Regions from separate parts of the Streptomyces achromogenes genome, predicted to be linked through region 1. Evidence: riboswitches for the same ligand, from Rfam matches in the RefSeq annotation. Region 1 holds a riboswitch; the other holds the start of a gene.
The links. Region 1 has a riboswitch for cobalamin ahead of QF032_RS36770 (ABC transporter substrate-binding protein). Riboswitches for the same ligand answer to the same signal wherever they lie in the genome.
Positions count from the first base shown of each region.

Region 2: it holds a riboswitch for cobalamin, as region 1 does, so the genes downstream of both, QF032_RS09935 (cobalamin biosynthesis protein) here and QF032_RS36770 (ABC transporter substrate-binding protein) in region 1, are expected to answer to the same signal.

Region 1 covers NZ_JAUSYH010000001.1:8,360,051-8,367,288, forward strand. The annotation lists gene ligA (NAD-dependent DNA ligase LigA) at 1-267, shown strand, start outside; gene QF032_RS36745 (CbtB domain-containing protein) at 609-830, shown strand; gene QF032_RS36750 (CbtA family protein) at 851-1,609, shown strand; gene QF032_RS36755 (histidine phosphatase family protein) at 1,658-2,239, opposite strand; partial or broken gene QF032_RS36760 (ABC transporter ATP-binding protein) at 2,515-3,300, opposite strand; gene QF032_RS36765 (FecCD family ABC transporter permease) at 3,297-4,355, opposite strand; gene QF032_RS36770 (ABC transporter substrate-binding protein) at 4,352-5,404, opposite strand; cobalamin riboswitch at 5,495-5,621, opposite strand; gene QF032_RS36775 (protein kinase domain-containing protein) at 5,957-7,238, shown strand, end outside.
Region 2 covers NZ_JAUSYH010000001.1:2,189,517-2,196,754, reverse strand. The annotation lists gene QF032_RS09940 (cobyric acid synthase) at 1-1,087, opposite strand, end outside; gene QF032_RS09935 (cobalamin biosynthesis protein) at 1,084-2,028, opposite strand; cobalamin riboswitch at 2,129-2,266, opposite strand; gene QF032_RS09930 (hypothetical protein) at 2,471-2,692, opposite strand; gene QF032_RS09925 (inorganic phosphate transporter) at 2,727-3,989, opposite strand; partial or broken gene QF032_RS09920 (class II aldolase/adducin family protein) at 4,154-4,853, shown strand; gene QF032_RS09915 (alpha/beta hydrolase) at 4,957-6,105, shown strand; gene QF032_RS09910 (hypothetical protein) at 6,412-7,238, shown strand, end outside.

The DNA of each region.
Region 1 (7,238 bases):
GGGATGACCGTGGTCGTCACCGGCGCGATGACCGGATCGCTGGAGAAGCTGAGCCGCAATCAGATGAACGAGCTCATCGAACGGGCCGGCGGCCGCTCCTCCTCCAGCGTCTCCGGGAAGACCTCGCTGGTGGTGGCCGGAGAGGGCGCCGGATCCAAGCGCGCCAAGGCCGAGGCCCTCGGCGTCCGCCTCGCCGCGCCCGACGAGTTCGCCGCCCTGGTCGCCGACCTCCTCGCCCCGGACGCCGGCGCCCGGCCGTCGGCGTGACGGCCACCGCGGCAGCCGTCCGCGCCTCCCGGCCCGGCGATCGCCACACGATCAGCACCCGCTCCGCCCTCCGGTCGACGCCCGATCCGGCCGGTGATCCGCACCACTTGACGGCGGAGAGCGACGTCACGCCAGGTGGTGCGGTATTGGCCGGGGGCGCGACACGCGGTACCGTCGCTCTGATATCGACGACGTCAGCACGGAAGCCGGTGGAAATCCGGCACGGTCGCGCCACTGTGAACGATGCGTCCCTCCTCGAGGGGCACATCAAGAGTCAGACCCGGAGCCGTCGTCCTGTGCACCACCGAGATGGGACGCGAACTCCCAGAGGAGGCCCTGCCATGGCGCAGCATGTCGCCCAGCCGACCCCCACCACTCCCGTGGTCCCCGCCAAGCTGCCGCTGAAGGACGTCGCCCCCTGGGCGGTCTTCTTCGGCGTCCTGATGCTGGTCCTGCTGTACTTCGTCGGCGCCGAACAGGGCGCCACCTCCGTCGTCTCCGGCGAGGGAGTCCACGAGTGGGTGCACGACGCACGCCACCTTCTCGGCTTCCCCTGCCACTGACGAGGGACGCCGCGCACCAGATGAACTCCGCAACGGTAAGAAACCTGCTCGTCCGCGGCATGCTCGCCGGCCTCGCGGCCGGCGTGCTCGCCCTGGTCGTCGCCTACTTCCTCGGTGAGCCGAACGTCGACGGTGCGATCGGCTTCGAGGAGTCCCACGCGCCCGCGCACGAGCACGAGGTCGAACTCGTCTCCCGCAGCCTCCAGTCCACCGCGGGCCTCGCCACCGGCGTGCTGGTGTACGGGGTCGCCTTCGGCGGCATCGCCGCCCTCGCCTACTGCTTCGCGCTCGGCCGCGTCGGCCGCTTCACCCCCCGGGCCACGGCGCTCCTGCTCTCGGGAGCGGCGCTGCTCACCGTGTACGTCGTCCCGTTCCTGAAGTACCCGGCCAACCCGCCCGCGGTCGGTGACCACGACACCATCGCCAAGCGGACCACCCTGTACTTCCTGATGATGGTGCTCGGCGTGCTCCTCGCGGTCGCCGCGGTGATCGCGGGCAAACGGCTCGCACCGGGACTGGGCTCCTGGTACGCGACGGTCGTCGCCGTCCTCGGCTTCACCGTCGTGATCGGGCTGGCCTACGCGTTCCTGCCCGCCGTCAACGAGGTGCCGGCGGACTTCCCGGCGACCCTGCTGTGGCGTTTCCGGCTCTCCTCGCTCGCCCTGCAGGTCACGATGTGGGCGTGCTTCGGCCTGGTCTTCGGGGAACTGGCCGAACGGCTGCTGAACCCGAAGCCCGCCGCGGTCCCCGCGGGGACCGCGGTGACCGCCTCGCGATAGGCCGCGGACTCCGTCCCGGAGACCGACGACGATCGGGCGGACTCGGCCTCAGGCCGCCTCCGCCCGATCCAGCGGGAGCCCCAGCCGCAGGTTCCAGCGGCCACCGCGCCCGCTGACGGAGGTGGCCGTGAGCGGCGGCACGTCCAGCCGCCAGAAGGCCGCGGCGGACGCTCCCAGCACATGCACCACCGCGGCCCGTACGATCTCCGGCTCGACGACGGCCAGCACGCGTCCCTCGCCGTCCGCAGCCTTCTCCAGCCAGCGGGCCACCCGTTCGCACAGATCCCGCACGGACTCGCCGCCGTGCGGCGCCGACGTGGGATCGGCGAGCCAGCGGGCCACCGCCTCCGGCTCCGCGGCGCCGACCTCGGCGAGCGTCAGGCCCCGCCACCGGCCCACCGCCAGCCCCGCCAGCTCCGCCGTCTCCAGCGCGTCGAGACCGAGCGCCGCCGCCGTCTCACCGCACCGCACACCGGGCGAGACGAGGACTCTCCCGGCCGCGGGCAGGGTCCCGGCGGCGGCGCGGGCGAGTGCCGCCCCGGCGGCGTCGATCGAGGCCCCGTCGTCGAAACGGGCCTGCCGCAGCGACGAACTCGTCGCGGGCGAGACGAAAACGACCCGGATGGTCACGTGGCGGCTCCTTCTGATGCGGTCATCGACGTACGGGTCTCCCGGCGCGGGGCGCGCAGGGCCTGGTCGCGCGGAGGACGTGGCGGGCAGAGCGCGTTCGCGCGGCGGACGGCGGCGCCGCCCGCCACGCGACACAGGATCAGCCCGCCGACGGCCGTACGCCGCCCGGCCGTCCCGCGTTCCGCCGATCCTCGTTCCCCCGTGTCCCGCTTCGCCGCGCCCGCGTCCTGCTCCTGCCGCCCGCCGTCCTGCTGCTCCCCGTTCCGCTCGGCGGGCAGGGCGCCCAGGAAGCGTATGTGCGGGCGGCCGTCGGGGCCGTGGCGGGTGAGGTCGGCCCGCACGCCGTAGACGTCGGCGATCAGCGCCTCGGTGAGCACCTCCTGCGGTGTGCCGCCGGCCACCGCCCTGCCCTGCTTGAGGACGACGACCCGGTCGCAGTACATCGCCGCCAGGTTCAGATCGTGCAGCGCGACGACAGTGGTCACTCCGAGCTCGGTGATCAGGTCCAGCAGCGCGAGCTGGTGCTGGATGTCGAGGTGGTTGGTGGGCTCGTCCAGCAGCAGTTCCCGCGGCTGCTGGGCGAGCGCGCGGGCGACCTGGACACGCTGGCGCTCCCCGCCGGAGAGGGTGTGCCACAGCCGGCCGGCCTTGTCGGCGAGACCGGTCCGCTCCAGCGCGGAACGGACCGCCGCCTCGTCCTCGGCCGAGGCGGCGCCCCAGGCCCGGCGATGCGGGACACGGCCCAGGCGTACGACGTCCAGGACGCTCAACGCGACCTGCGCGTCGGCCTGTTGCTCCACGACGGCGATCCGCCGGGCGACCGCCCGCCGCCCGAGCTGCGCCAGCGGACGGCCGTCGAGGGTGACGACTCCCGAGGCGGGGGCGAGGACGCCGGCGAGCAGACGCAGCAGCGTGGACTTGCCGGAGCCGTTCGGCCCGAGCAGGCCGGTGACGGTTCCCGGGCGCAGCGCGAGGCCGACCCCGTCCAGGATCAGCGAGCCGCCCGCCGTGTAGACGAGGCGGTCGCCGCGCAGGCCGGCGTCCTCGACGGTCCCGGTCATCGCGCGCTCCTGGTCCGGTACAGCACGAGGACGAACGCGGGGACGCCGATCAGCGAGGTCACCACGCCCACCGGCACCTCCTGCGGGTCCAAGGCGGTGCGGGCGAGGGTGTCCACCCACACCAGGAACACCGCCCCCGCCAGAGAGGTGGCCGGCAGCAGCCGGGTGTGTCCGGGACCGGTCAGGGCGCGGGCCGCGTGCGGGAGCACGAGGCCGACGAAGCCGATCGCCCCCGACGAACTGACCAGAGTGGCCGTCAGCAGGGCGGTGGCGCACAGCAGGACCAGCCGGGTGCGGGCCACGTGCACGCCCAGCGAGGCGGCCGCGTCCTGCCCGAACGCGAAGGCGTCCAGCGTCGTCGCGTACCCCGTGCACACCAGCAGCACCGCGGCCAGCACCGCCAGACCCAGGCCCACGTCCGCCCAGTCGGCCCCGCTGAGCGAGCCGAGCAGCCAGAACAGCACCCCGCGGGTGGTCTCCGCGTCGGCGGTCGTCATGACGACGAACGAGGTGAGCGCCGAGAACAGCTGCATCGCCGCCACCCCGGCGAGCACCACGCGGTCCGTGGCGCCCCCCAGGCTGTGACTGAGCAGCAGCACCAGCGCGAAGGAGACCGCCGCGCCCAGGAAGGCGCCCCCGGACACCGACAGGGCTCCGCCGCCCGCCCCGAGCACGACCACCACCACCGCGCCCGTCGAGGCCCCGGACGAGATCCCGAGGACGAACGGGTCGGCGAGCGGGTTGCGCAGCAGGGACTGCATCACCGCGCCGCACACCGCGAGACCCGCGCCGCACACCGCGGCGAGCAGGGTCCGGGGCAGCCGCAGGTTCCACACGATGCCGTCCCTCAACGGCGTCGACCCGGCCTCTCCGAAGCCGAGATGGGCGGCCACCGTGGACCACACGTCCCCGACCGCGATGTCCGCCGGACCGATGGTGATGGCCACGGCGACGGACGCGCACAGCAGCGCGAGACCGGCCGCCCACAGCAGTACGTGGCGCAGCCCCCGCGCCGCCACCGCGGGCGCGGCGGCCGCCGGTCCCGCGGCGCTCATCCCGCGAGACCGTACGCGCGCAGTGCCGCCGCCACCTTCTCCACGCCCTCGACCGTGCGCACGGTCGGGTTCATCGCCTGCCCGGACAGCAGCACGTACCGCTTCTCGCGTACCGCGGTCATGTTCCTGGTGACCGGATCGGACTCCAGGAACGCGATCTTCCGGGCCGCGGTCTCGGCCGTCTGCTGTCTGCGGGTCAGGTCGCCGATGACGAGGACGTCCGGGTCGCGGTCGGCGACCGTCTCCCAGTTGACCTGCGGCCACTCCTCCTCGGTGTCGTCGAAGACGTTCTTCGCGCCGAGTTCGCGGGTGATGACGCCGGGGGCGCCGCAGCAGCCGGCCATATAGGGGGACTGGGAGTTGGCGAACCAGTAGAGGAGGGTGACGTTCTCGGCATCGAGTCCCGAAGCGGCCCTGCTCACCCGGGTCTTCAGGTCGGCCACCAGTGTCTCGCCCCGCTTCTCCACCCCGAAGACCCTGGCCAGGTCGCGTACTTCGCCGTAGACCGCGTCCATGGTCAGCGGCTCGGTGCGGACGCCGTCGCCGTCGCCGCTGTTGTCCTTGCCGGAGCAGTCGGAGGGGGAGAGATAGGTCGGGACCCCGAGCTTCTCGAACTGGTCTCGGGTGGCCACCCCGCCCTTGCCGAGCGTGGAGGCGAACGAGGCGGCCACGAAGTCGGGTTCGACGTCCAGGACCTTCTCGAAGGAGGGCGCGTTGTCGGCCAGCCGCGTCACCCGGGCGTCGGCCTTCTCGAGGCTCTTGGGCAGCGGATCGGTCCAGGTGGCGGTGCCCGCCATCCGGTCGGCGAGCCCGAGGGAGAGCATGATCTCCGTCGTTCCCTGGTTGAGGGAGACCGCCCGCCGAGGGGGAGCGTCGATCCGCACCCGCTGTCCGCAGTTGTCGAGCGTGACCGGCCGGCCGGCCGTGTCGCTGTCGGCGGGACCGTCGGCGGAGGAGGCGGAGGGGGCGGCGGAGCCGCCGCAGCCGGTCGACAGGAGGACGCCCGCCAGGAACAGGACGGCAGAGCGGACGGGACGTGCGAACGGCACGGAGTTTCCTTCGGCGTCGAGGGCTCAAGCGCGAAGCCCGGTCGTACGGTGCGCTCCTCCGGCCGGTCTGCGACACCGGAGGCCGCCAGCAGGTCTTCGGACTCGGGGTCACCCGGGCGAGGCGCCTTCCCGGAGCGCGTGCGCGCCCCAGTGGCCGAAAGCCCCGCCCGTCGCCCTTACCGCTGCGCGTCAGCTCCGGAGTTCCACCGGATTCCCTGACCCCCGCGCGCCCGAGGGGCGCGCACGAGTACGACTGGCCTCGGCAAGCTACCACAGGCATCGGGGGCCCCGAGGAGGGTGACCTTCGGCACATCGGAGGTCTCCGGCCCGGCAAGTGCTTTCATCGTGCACCTGTTGCTCATCGCGCACTGTTCCCGCAGGGAAAGCACGTGTCACCCGACCTCTGACAGGACGTCACATGGACGCGGGAGAACCGGAGGACGGCCCGGCACTTACTTCCAGGTGCGTGAAGCCGCGGGGGAGGAGACGCTCCAGCCCGCCGTCCCAGCGCCTAGTCTGTGGTCCGGACCCCACCGGGCCTTCCCCCGCAGCGTGGGCGGGATCTCCGCCCGTCACCACCGAGAACAGGCGGCCGAGGGCATGCAGCCACTGCGCCCAGAAGACCCCGAGCAGCTCGGGCCCTACCGGCTCGTGGCCCGGCTCGGCGCCGGCGGCATGGGCCGGGTCTATCTGGCGCGGTCGTCGGCCGGCCGTGTCGTCGCGGTCAAGGTGATCCGTCCCGAGATGGCGGACGACGACAACTTCCGCATTCGCTTCCGGCGGGAGGTGGCGGCCGCGGCGGCGGTCGGCGGCGCCTACACGGCGCACGTCGTGGACGCCGCCCCGGACGACGAGACGCCCTGGCTCGCCACCGACCACGTACCCGGCCCCACCCTGGCCGAGGCGGTCGCCGCCCACGGGCCGCTGCCGGTGGAGACGGTCCTCGCGCTGGGCGCGGGCGTCGCCGAGGCGCTCATGGCGGTGCACGCCGAAGGGCTCGTGCACCGTGACCTCAAACCGTCCAACGTGCTGCTCGCGGCGGACGGCCCGCGGGTCATCGACTTCGGCATCGTGCGCGCCCGTGACGGCTATGAACTCACCGGTTCCGGCACGCTGTTCGGCTCCCTCGACTACATGTGCCCGGAGCAGGCCACCGGGGACCCGATGGGCCCTGAGGGCGACGTCTTCTGCCTCGGCTCGGTGCTCGCCTTCGCCGCGTCCGGCCGCTCGCCGTTCGGCGGGGCGGTGGGCGCGGCGCTGCTCTACCAGGTGGCCCACGGGTCGCCCGACCTGAGCCAGGTGCCCGAACCGCTGGACAAGATCATCAGTCTCTGTCACGCCAAGGACCCGGCCCTGAGGATCCACCCCGACCGGCTCTCCGCGGCCTGCGCTCCCGGCGGCGCCGAACAGGTGCTGACACAGGGCTGGTTGCCCGCGCCCCTGGCCGCCATGGTCGCCGCCCACCGGGCGGCCGTGCGGGACCTGGACCGCCTGGCGGCGGCGGACGTGGTCCCGCGGCCCGGCGCCTTCGCGCCGCCGGCGCCGACGCCCGACCCGGAGCCCGTCGCAGAACCTTCCGAGCCCTACCGGCGGAGGGCGGCCCACCCGGCCGCCGACCGGCCGGCGTATGGCGCTGCCGACAGCGAATGCGCAGGCGAGAGCGGGGGCGGAAACCGGAACGGAAACAGAACCGGAAACGGAAACCGAAGCCGCGGCGAGGGCGCCGGGGCCGTCGGCGGTGTGCAACCCTCCACGGTGCTGCCGGGAGCCGAGTCGTTCGTCTCGCCGGACGAGCCGGCCCACGCCCACGCCCGAGCTCAAGACCACGCCCAGG
Region 2 (7,238 bases), 6.2 Mb from region 1:
CGACCCGGCCGAGCCGGCTCTCGACCTCGTCCTCGATCCGCGTGCCGAGGATCTGGTAGCCCCCGCAGACGCCGAGGACGGGCCGCTGCTCGGCGGCCCGGCGCACCAGCGCGTCGGCGAGGCCGCGTTCGCGCAGCCACTGAAGCGCCCGCACGGTGCCCCGGGTGCCCGGTACGACGACCAGGTCGGCGTCGGCCAGTTCCTCGGGCCGGTCGACGAACCGCACGACGACGCCGGGCTCGGCGGCCAGCGCGTCCACGTCGGTGAAGTTGGACATCAGCGGGACCGCGCAGACGGCGACCCGCAGCACGTCCTCGCCGACCGGCGGAGCGGTGTTCGACTCCCGCACGGTCCCCCGCAGCGAGACCCTCAGCCCGTCCTCCTCGTCGATCCCGAGCCCGTGCCGGAACGGCAGCACCCCGTACGTCCGCCGTCCGGTGAGCCCGTGCAGCATGTCCAGGCCCGGCTCCAGCAGGGAGACGTCCCCGCGGAACTTGTTGACGAGGAACCCGGCGACCAGTTCCTGGTCCTCGGGCGACAGCAGGGCGACGGTGCCGAAGAACGACGCGAAGACCCCGCCCCGGTCGATGTCGCCGACGACGAGCACGGGCAGCCGCGCGCTCCGCGCGATCCCCATGTTCACGATGTCGGTCCGCCGCAGGTTGATCTCGGCGGGACTGCCCGCCCCCTCACAGATCACCGCGTCATACGTGCCCCGCAACTCGGCGAGACAGTCGAGAACGGTGCCGAGGAGTCTTTGCTGCCGGCCCCCGTGGTACCCGCGGGCGCTCATCTCGCCCACCGGCCTGCCCAGCAGCACGACCTGGCTGCTGCGCTCCCCGCCCGGCTTGAGGAGCACGGGGTTCATCAGCGCGGTCGGCTCCACCCGGCAGGCCTGCGCCTGCATGGCCTGCGCCCGCCCGATCTCGGCGCCCTCCCGTGTCACGAAGGAGTTGAGGGACATGTTCTGCGCCTTGAACGGCGCGACCTTGACGCCCTGTCGCACCAGCCACCGGCAGATCCCGGCGGTGACGACGCTCTTGCCGGCGTCGGAGGTCGTGCCGGCGACGAGGAGCCCCCCGCTCATGACTGACGTCCCTTCGCGACCAGGCGCGCGGCGACGGTGACGCCGAGCGCGAGCAGACCGACGCGGCGGGAGAGCCGCGCGGCGCGTTCGATGTCGTGCACGGCGACGGGCCGTCCGGCCGCCCCGTTGAGCACCGGGCGGTGTTCGACCCGGCCGCCGTACGCCAGGGTCCCGCCCAGCCGTACCCCGAGGGCGCCCGCGAAAGACGCCTCCACGGGGCCCGCGTTGGGGCTCGGGTGACTGCGGGCGTCGGCGCGCCAGGCCCGCAGCGCGCCGCGCGGGTCGTCCCCCGCGGCGGCGGCCAGCACGGCGGTCAGCCGCGCCCCGGGCCACCCGGCGAGGTCGTCGAGCCGGGCGGCGGCCCAGCCGAAGCGCAGGTACCGCGGCGAGCGGTGACCTACCATCGCGTCAAGGGTGTTGACGGCCCGGAACCCGACCAGTCCCGGCACGCCGCCCACGGCGCCCCACACCAGCGCCCCGACGACGGCGTCGGAGGTGTTCTCGGCGACGGACTCCACGACGGCCCGGGCGATCCCGTCGGCGTCCAGCGCCTGGGGGTCCCGCCCGCACAGACGCGGTAGCCGTGCGCGGGCCGCCTCGACGTCCCCCGCCTCCAGGGCCCGCCCGATCGCGCGGGCCTCGCGGACGAGCGAACTGCCCCCGACGACGGCCCAGGTGGCGGCGGCGGTCAGGGCGACGGAGGCGGCGGGGGAGTGGCGCACACCCCGTGAGGCGACGGCCCCGAGGGCCACGGCGCCGCCCGCGCACACGGCGGTGTGCAGGGCGCCCCACCCCCGGTTGTCCCGCCACAGCAGCCGTTCGACGGCGCCCGCGGCCCGCCCGAACCCGGCGACCGGATGCCCGCGGCGGGGATCGCCGAGGAGCAGGTCGCCGAGCAGGCCGGCGGCGGCGCCGTACGCGTGGACGCGCTCGGCACCCATCGGGTCAGCCGGCTGTGGGGGCGGGGGTCGGGTCGGTGGTGACGCTCGGTCGGCAGCCGCACATGGCAGAGGTCCTCACTCAGGGTGTCCACGCCCTGGTTCGACGAGACCGGCGGCGAGAGTTCCTGGCTCCCGGGGGTTTCCTCCCGGTGACAGTGGCGGGACCGCGCCGGACTCGCACCGGCTTCCTCTTCTGCCGCCGTAATGGCCCGGGCAGTCCACCACGGGCCCGGAAGGGCCGTCAACTTGCTGTTGACCTGCGCGGGGAGGATGTGCAGAACCCCACACGGCGGGGCCGGCGGGGTTCGGGAACGGGGTGCGGGGAGCGGGTACGGGCACGCGATGCGCGGCCGGGCACGGGAACGGGGTGCGGCACGGCGATCCGTCCCGCACCCCTGAGGCCCACGTCCCGTCGGTCCACGACCCGCCGGACGACGGCGCGTCAGACCACGATCAGCGAGATGCCGTAGGCCACCGCCGCCGCGCAGGCGGCGAAGCACGCGTACGCGCCCGTCACCGCGAGGGCGGCCGAGCCGCCCTCGGCCGTCGCGCGTTCCCTGCGCGACAGGCCCATGACGCCGAGGGTGAACAGGGCGACGAGGCCCACGGTGACCACGAGGCTGACGCCGAACACGGAGCCCAGGGCTGCCCAGTCGATCTTCATGCCGGTTCTCTTCCTTCGTTCCGGTGGCGCGGGCTCAGACGGCCGCGGCCGGGGGAGCGGCGGGGGCGGGCGGCGCGGCCGACGCGGCCGGCGCCGGGATGGTGGCCGTCAGGACCGTCGTGACGTCCTCGGCCGGCGTGCCCGTGGGCGGCGGCGCGACCATGGCGATGGCCGTGGTGATCACACCGGCCGGCTCCTCGGACTCGTTGACGTTCGACGCGTCGACGACCTCGCGCCGGGAGATCTTCCAGATGGCCGCGCTGGAGGCGATCAGGAAGACGGCGACCACGGCCGTGCCCCAGTCGCCGAGCCCGGTGACCGACTCGGCGAGCGCGCCCACCAGGGCGGCGGCCGGGAGGGTCAGACCCCACGCGACGAACATGCGGGTCGCGGTCGACCAGCGGACCACGCCGCCCTTGCGGCCCAGCCCCGCGCCCATCACCGCACCGGAGACCGAATGCGTGGTGGAGAGGGAGAAGCCGAGGTGAGAGGAGGCCAGGATGACCGTCGCGGCACTGGTCTGCGCCGCGAAGCCCTGCTGCGGCTGGAGATCGGTCAGCCCCTTGCCCATCGTGCGGATGATGCGCCAGCCGCCGAGGTAGGTGCCGAGCGCGATGGCCAGACCGGCCGAGAGGATGACCCAGGTGGGCGGGTCGGAGTCGGGCGCCACGGCGCCGCCGGCCACCAGGGCCAGGGTGATGATGCCCATCGTCTTCTGGGCGTCGTTGGTGCCGTGGGCGAGGGAGACCAGGCCGGCCGAGGCGATCTGGCCCGCGCGGTAGCCCTTGTCCGCGGCCCTGCCGTCGGCCTTGCGGCCCAGCGTGTAGGAGAGGCGGGTGGCGAACATCGCCGCGACGCCCGCGACGATCGGCGCGGCGACCGCCGGCAGCAGCACCTTGGTGACCAGCACGTCGCCGTGCACCGCGCCCGTACCGGCCGAGGCGATGGTGGCGCCGATCAGACCGCCCATCAGGGCGTGCGAGGAGCTGGAGGGCAGGCCCACCAGCCAGGTCAGCAGGTTCCAGAGGATCGCGCCGACCAGGGCGGCGAAGATGACCTCGGGACGGATGCCGGTCTCGTCGACGAGACCCTTGGAGATCGTGTTGGCGACCTCCACCGAGAGGAAGGCTCCCACAAGGTTCAGCACGGCGGACATGGCCACCGCGACCTTGGGCTTGAGTGCACCGGTCGAGATGGTCGTGGCCATCGCGTTGGCGGTGTCGTGAAAACCGTTCGTGAAATCAAACGCAAGTGCGGTTACCACCACAATCGCGAGGATCAGCGAGAAGTTTTCCATTTACCCAGGCAATCGTTCGAAGTCATTGGCTGATTGACCGTAGGCAACCCGGGTGAACGGAAGATGAACTGAGGCGGGCGTCACGGTGTCCGGATGACACGGGTGCGCTATCGCCCGCGCGCGGGGCGCCGACCGCCCCCGGGAGGGCCTGGCAGGATCGCGGCATGGCTGAGCATCGAGGCGAACGACCGGACGTCCGGCGGCGGGGGCGGCAGGCCTCGCCCGAGGAGGCGCGGGCCTGGGCGGAACTGGTGGCGGCCGCCCGCCCGCACGGTCGCCGACGGGCTGGTCGTCGGCACTTCGGGCAACGTCTCGGTGCGCGTCGGCGACACCGTGCTCGTGACGCCGTCCGGCGTGCCCTACGAGCGGCTGGCCCCGGCCGACGTCACGGGCGTCGACCTCACCGGCCGGCAGGTCCTCGGCGCGCTGGTCCCCACCAGCGAACTGCCCATGCATCTGGCCGTGTACCGGGCCACCGACGCCGGGGCGATCGTGCACACCCACGCCGTGCACGCCACCGCCGTCTCCACCCTCGTCGACGAACTCCCCCTGATCCACTACATGGCGAGCGCGCTCGGCGGACCCGTCCGCGTCGCGCCCTACGCCGCGTACGGCACCGAGGAGCTGGCCGCGCACACGCTCCGGGCCCTCGAGGGGCGGTCCGGCTGCCTCCTGCGCAACCACGGCACCCTGACCCATGGCGCCGGGCTCGACCAGGCGTACGACCGCACGGCCCAACTGGAGTGGATGTGCCGCCTGTGGCTGACCGCTTCCTCGGTGCCCGGCCGCACGCCCGCACTGCTGACGGAGGAACAGGTCGCCCAGGTTGGGGAGCGTCTGCGGGGGTACGGCCAGCCGGACTGACGGCCGCGGCCGAGGGCCCGGCCGACGGTCGTGGCTTCGGCGCGCGTCACCCCGGCCGGCCGCACCACTGGCCGGTCCGCGGGATGGCCGGGACACTGGGCTCGTGCGCACTGTCACAGCGACGGCCGCCGCCGTCACCGCAGCCCTGGCCGCCGGCGCCGCCGGTGTCGTCGCCGGCCGGTTCGCCAGCGACGTCGCGTTGAAGGCGCCGCCCGGCCGGCCCCTGCCCACCGAACCCCGGCTCACCGTGCACGGCACGGCCGCCGGACAGGTCACCCTCACGCGCGACCTCGCGGCCTTGCGCCCCGGCGCCTACGGCCTCTCCGGCGACGGTTCCCACGCCGTCGTCGGCCCGGTCCTGCCCGACGCCCCGCACACCGCCGACACCGTCGTCCGTCGGCTGGAACGCGTCACCCACGGCTCCCTGGACGCCGGTGACGCGGTCCGGCTCACCCCGAACCTGTACGTCGGCGACCCCGGCACCGCCCTCGGTCTCGACCACGCCGACGTCGACGTGCCCGGCGAACTGGGCAACCTGCCCGCCTGGTTCGTCCCCGGAGCCCGTCGCACCTGGGTGATCGCCGTGCACGGTCTGGGGACCACCCGGGAACACGCCCTCAACCTCATCGGCTTCCTGCACGGCGCCCGCTTCCCCGTGCTCGCCCTCGCCTACCGCGGAGACCTCGGCGCGCCCCGTTCCCCGGACGGCCTGAACCACCTCGGCGCGACCGAGTGGCGCGACCTGGACGCGGCGATGCGGTACGCCGTGCGCTACGGCGCCCGGCGCGTCGTCCTGCTCGGCTGGTCCACGGGCGCCGCCATGGCCCTGCGCGCCGCCGCCGACTCCGGCCTGCGCGACCTGGTCTCGGGACTCGTGCTGGACTCCCCGGTCCTCGACTGGCGGACGACGGTGCGCGCCCTCGCCGCCGCCCGGCACACCCCCGCCGTCCTGCTGCCGCTCGCCGTCCGCGCCGCCGAGGGCCGCACCGGCATGGCGGGCGGCGCGCCCGGCGGCACGGGCGGACCCGGCGGCGCGGACGGCAGCCCGGCCCGGCTGCGGGTCCCGACCCTGATCCTCCACGGACCCGACGACACCGTCGCCCCCTGGGCCGACAGCCGCCGGCTCGCCGACCGCCGCCCCGACCTGGTCACCCTCCACACCGTCCCGCACGCCCCGCACGGCGCCATGTGGAACCCCGACCCCGCCGCCTACGAGGAGACCCTGCGCCGCTTCCTGACCCCGCTGATGTGACCCGCCCCCCGGCTCGCGCCCCGGCGCGCCCTCCGGCCTCCTGTGGCTCGCGCCGTGACCTCCGCCGGCTCGCGGGACCGCCGTGGAGCGAACCCGGCCCGGCCGCGGCGTCGCCCGCCGACGTGACGCGACGGCCCGCTCCCGCAGCGGTCCGCCCGGAGCGGGACCGAACATTCCGTTTAACCCGGTACCACTGGCCTGAAGGCGTGTCCCCTGCCTTCACGGCACCCCGTGCGCCGAGCGGTCCCGCGGCCCGCCGTGCCATTCCGTTTGGGTTTTCGGACCGTCAACCGGAAGACTGCACCCGTGACGTCCCGTATCCCGCGCGACTCCAGGCTTCGACTCGTCCGCCCGCGACCCCTGGCCGCCGCCCCCTCAGCTGTGAACGAGCGGCGCCCGCGCCGCCCCGCACCCCGCCCGCCGGAGGGCACTCCGGCGCCCGCGGAGCTGGCCAGAATGGCGCGCTCCGGACTGGCCGCCGCGGCCCGTGTCGCCCGCTGGGCCGACAACGCCCTCGGCCCCGGCCGCGACGCGGCGACGGCCGACGGCAAGGCCACCCTCTCCGAGTCGACCGCTGAACGGGCGGCCTCCGATCTGGGTCTGACGACCGATCGGATCCGCGCCGACTGGGACACCGCCCGCCTCGCCGGCCTGGTCGAGGTGCACGGGGACAGCGCCCGCCCCGGCTGGCGGCTGCGCGCCTGGGACCGTGACGACAGCGCCGTCCTGCGTGGCTGGGTCGCCCTGTTCGACGCCTGGTCGCTCGCCTCCCCGGAACCCGAGGAGCAGGAGCCCGCCGCCGTCGCCGAGGTCGTCTCGGCCATGCCGCAGGTGCTCTCCTTCCTCCAGCTGTCCGCCGGGCCCGTCCCCGTGGAGCAGCTTCTGGACCTGCTGCGCCAGCGCGTCACCGAACTGCGCACCGAACGCTGCGAGGTGCCCTACGGCGCCGGTTCCGAACCCGCGGTCCCGCTCGCCCCGGTCCCCGTCGACGCCGACCCGGCGGAGCCCGCCGAGGACGCCGAGCTGGCCCCCCTCCTCGACTGGGCCCTGAACGCCCTCGCCTCGGTGGGAGCGCTCACCTGCGGCGGCGGGCAGGCCACCCTGACACCGCTGGGCAGCTGGGCGGTCTGGGT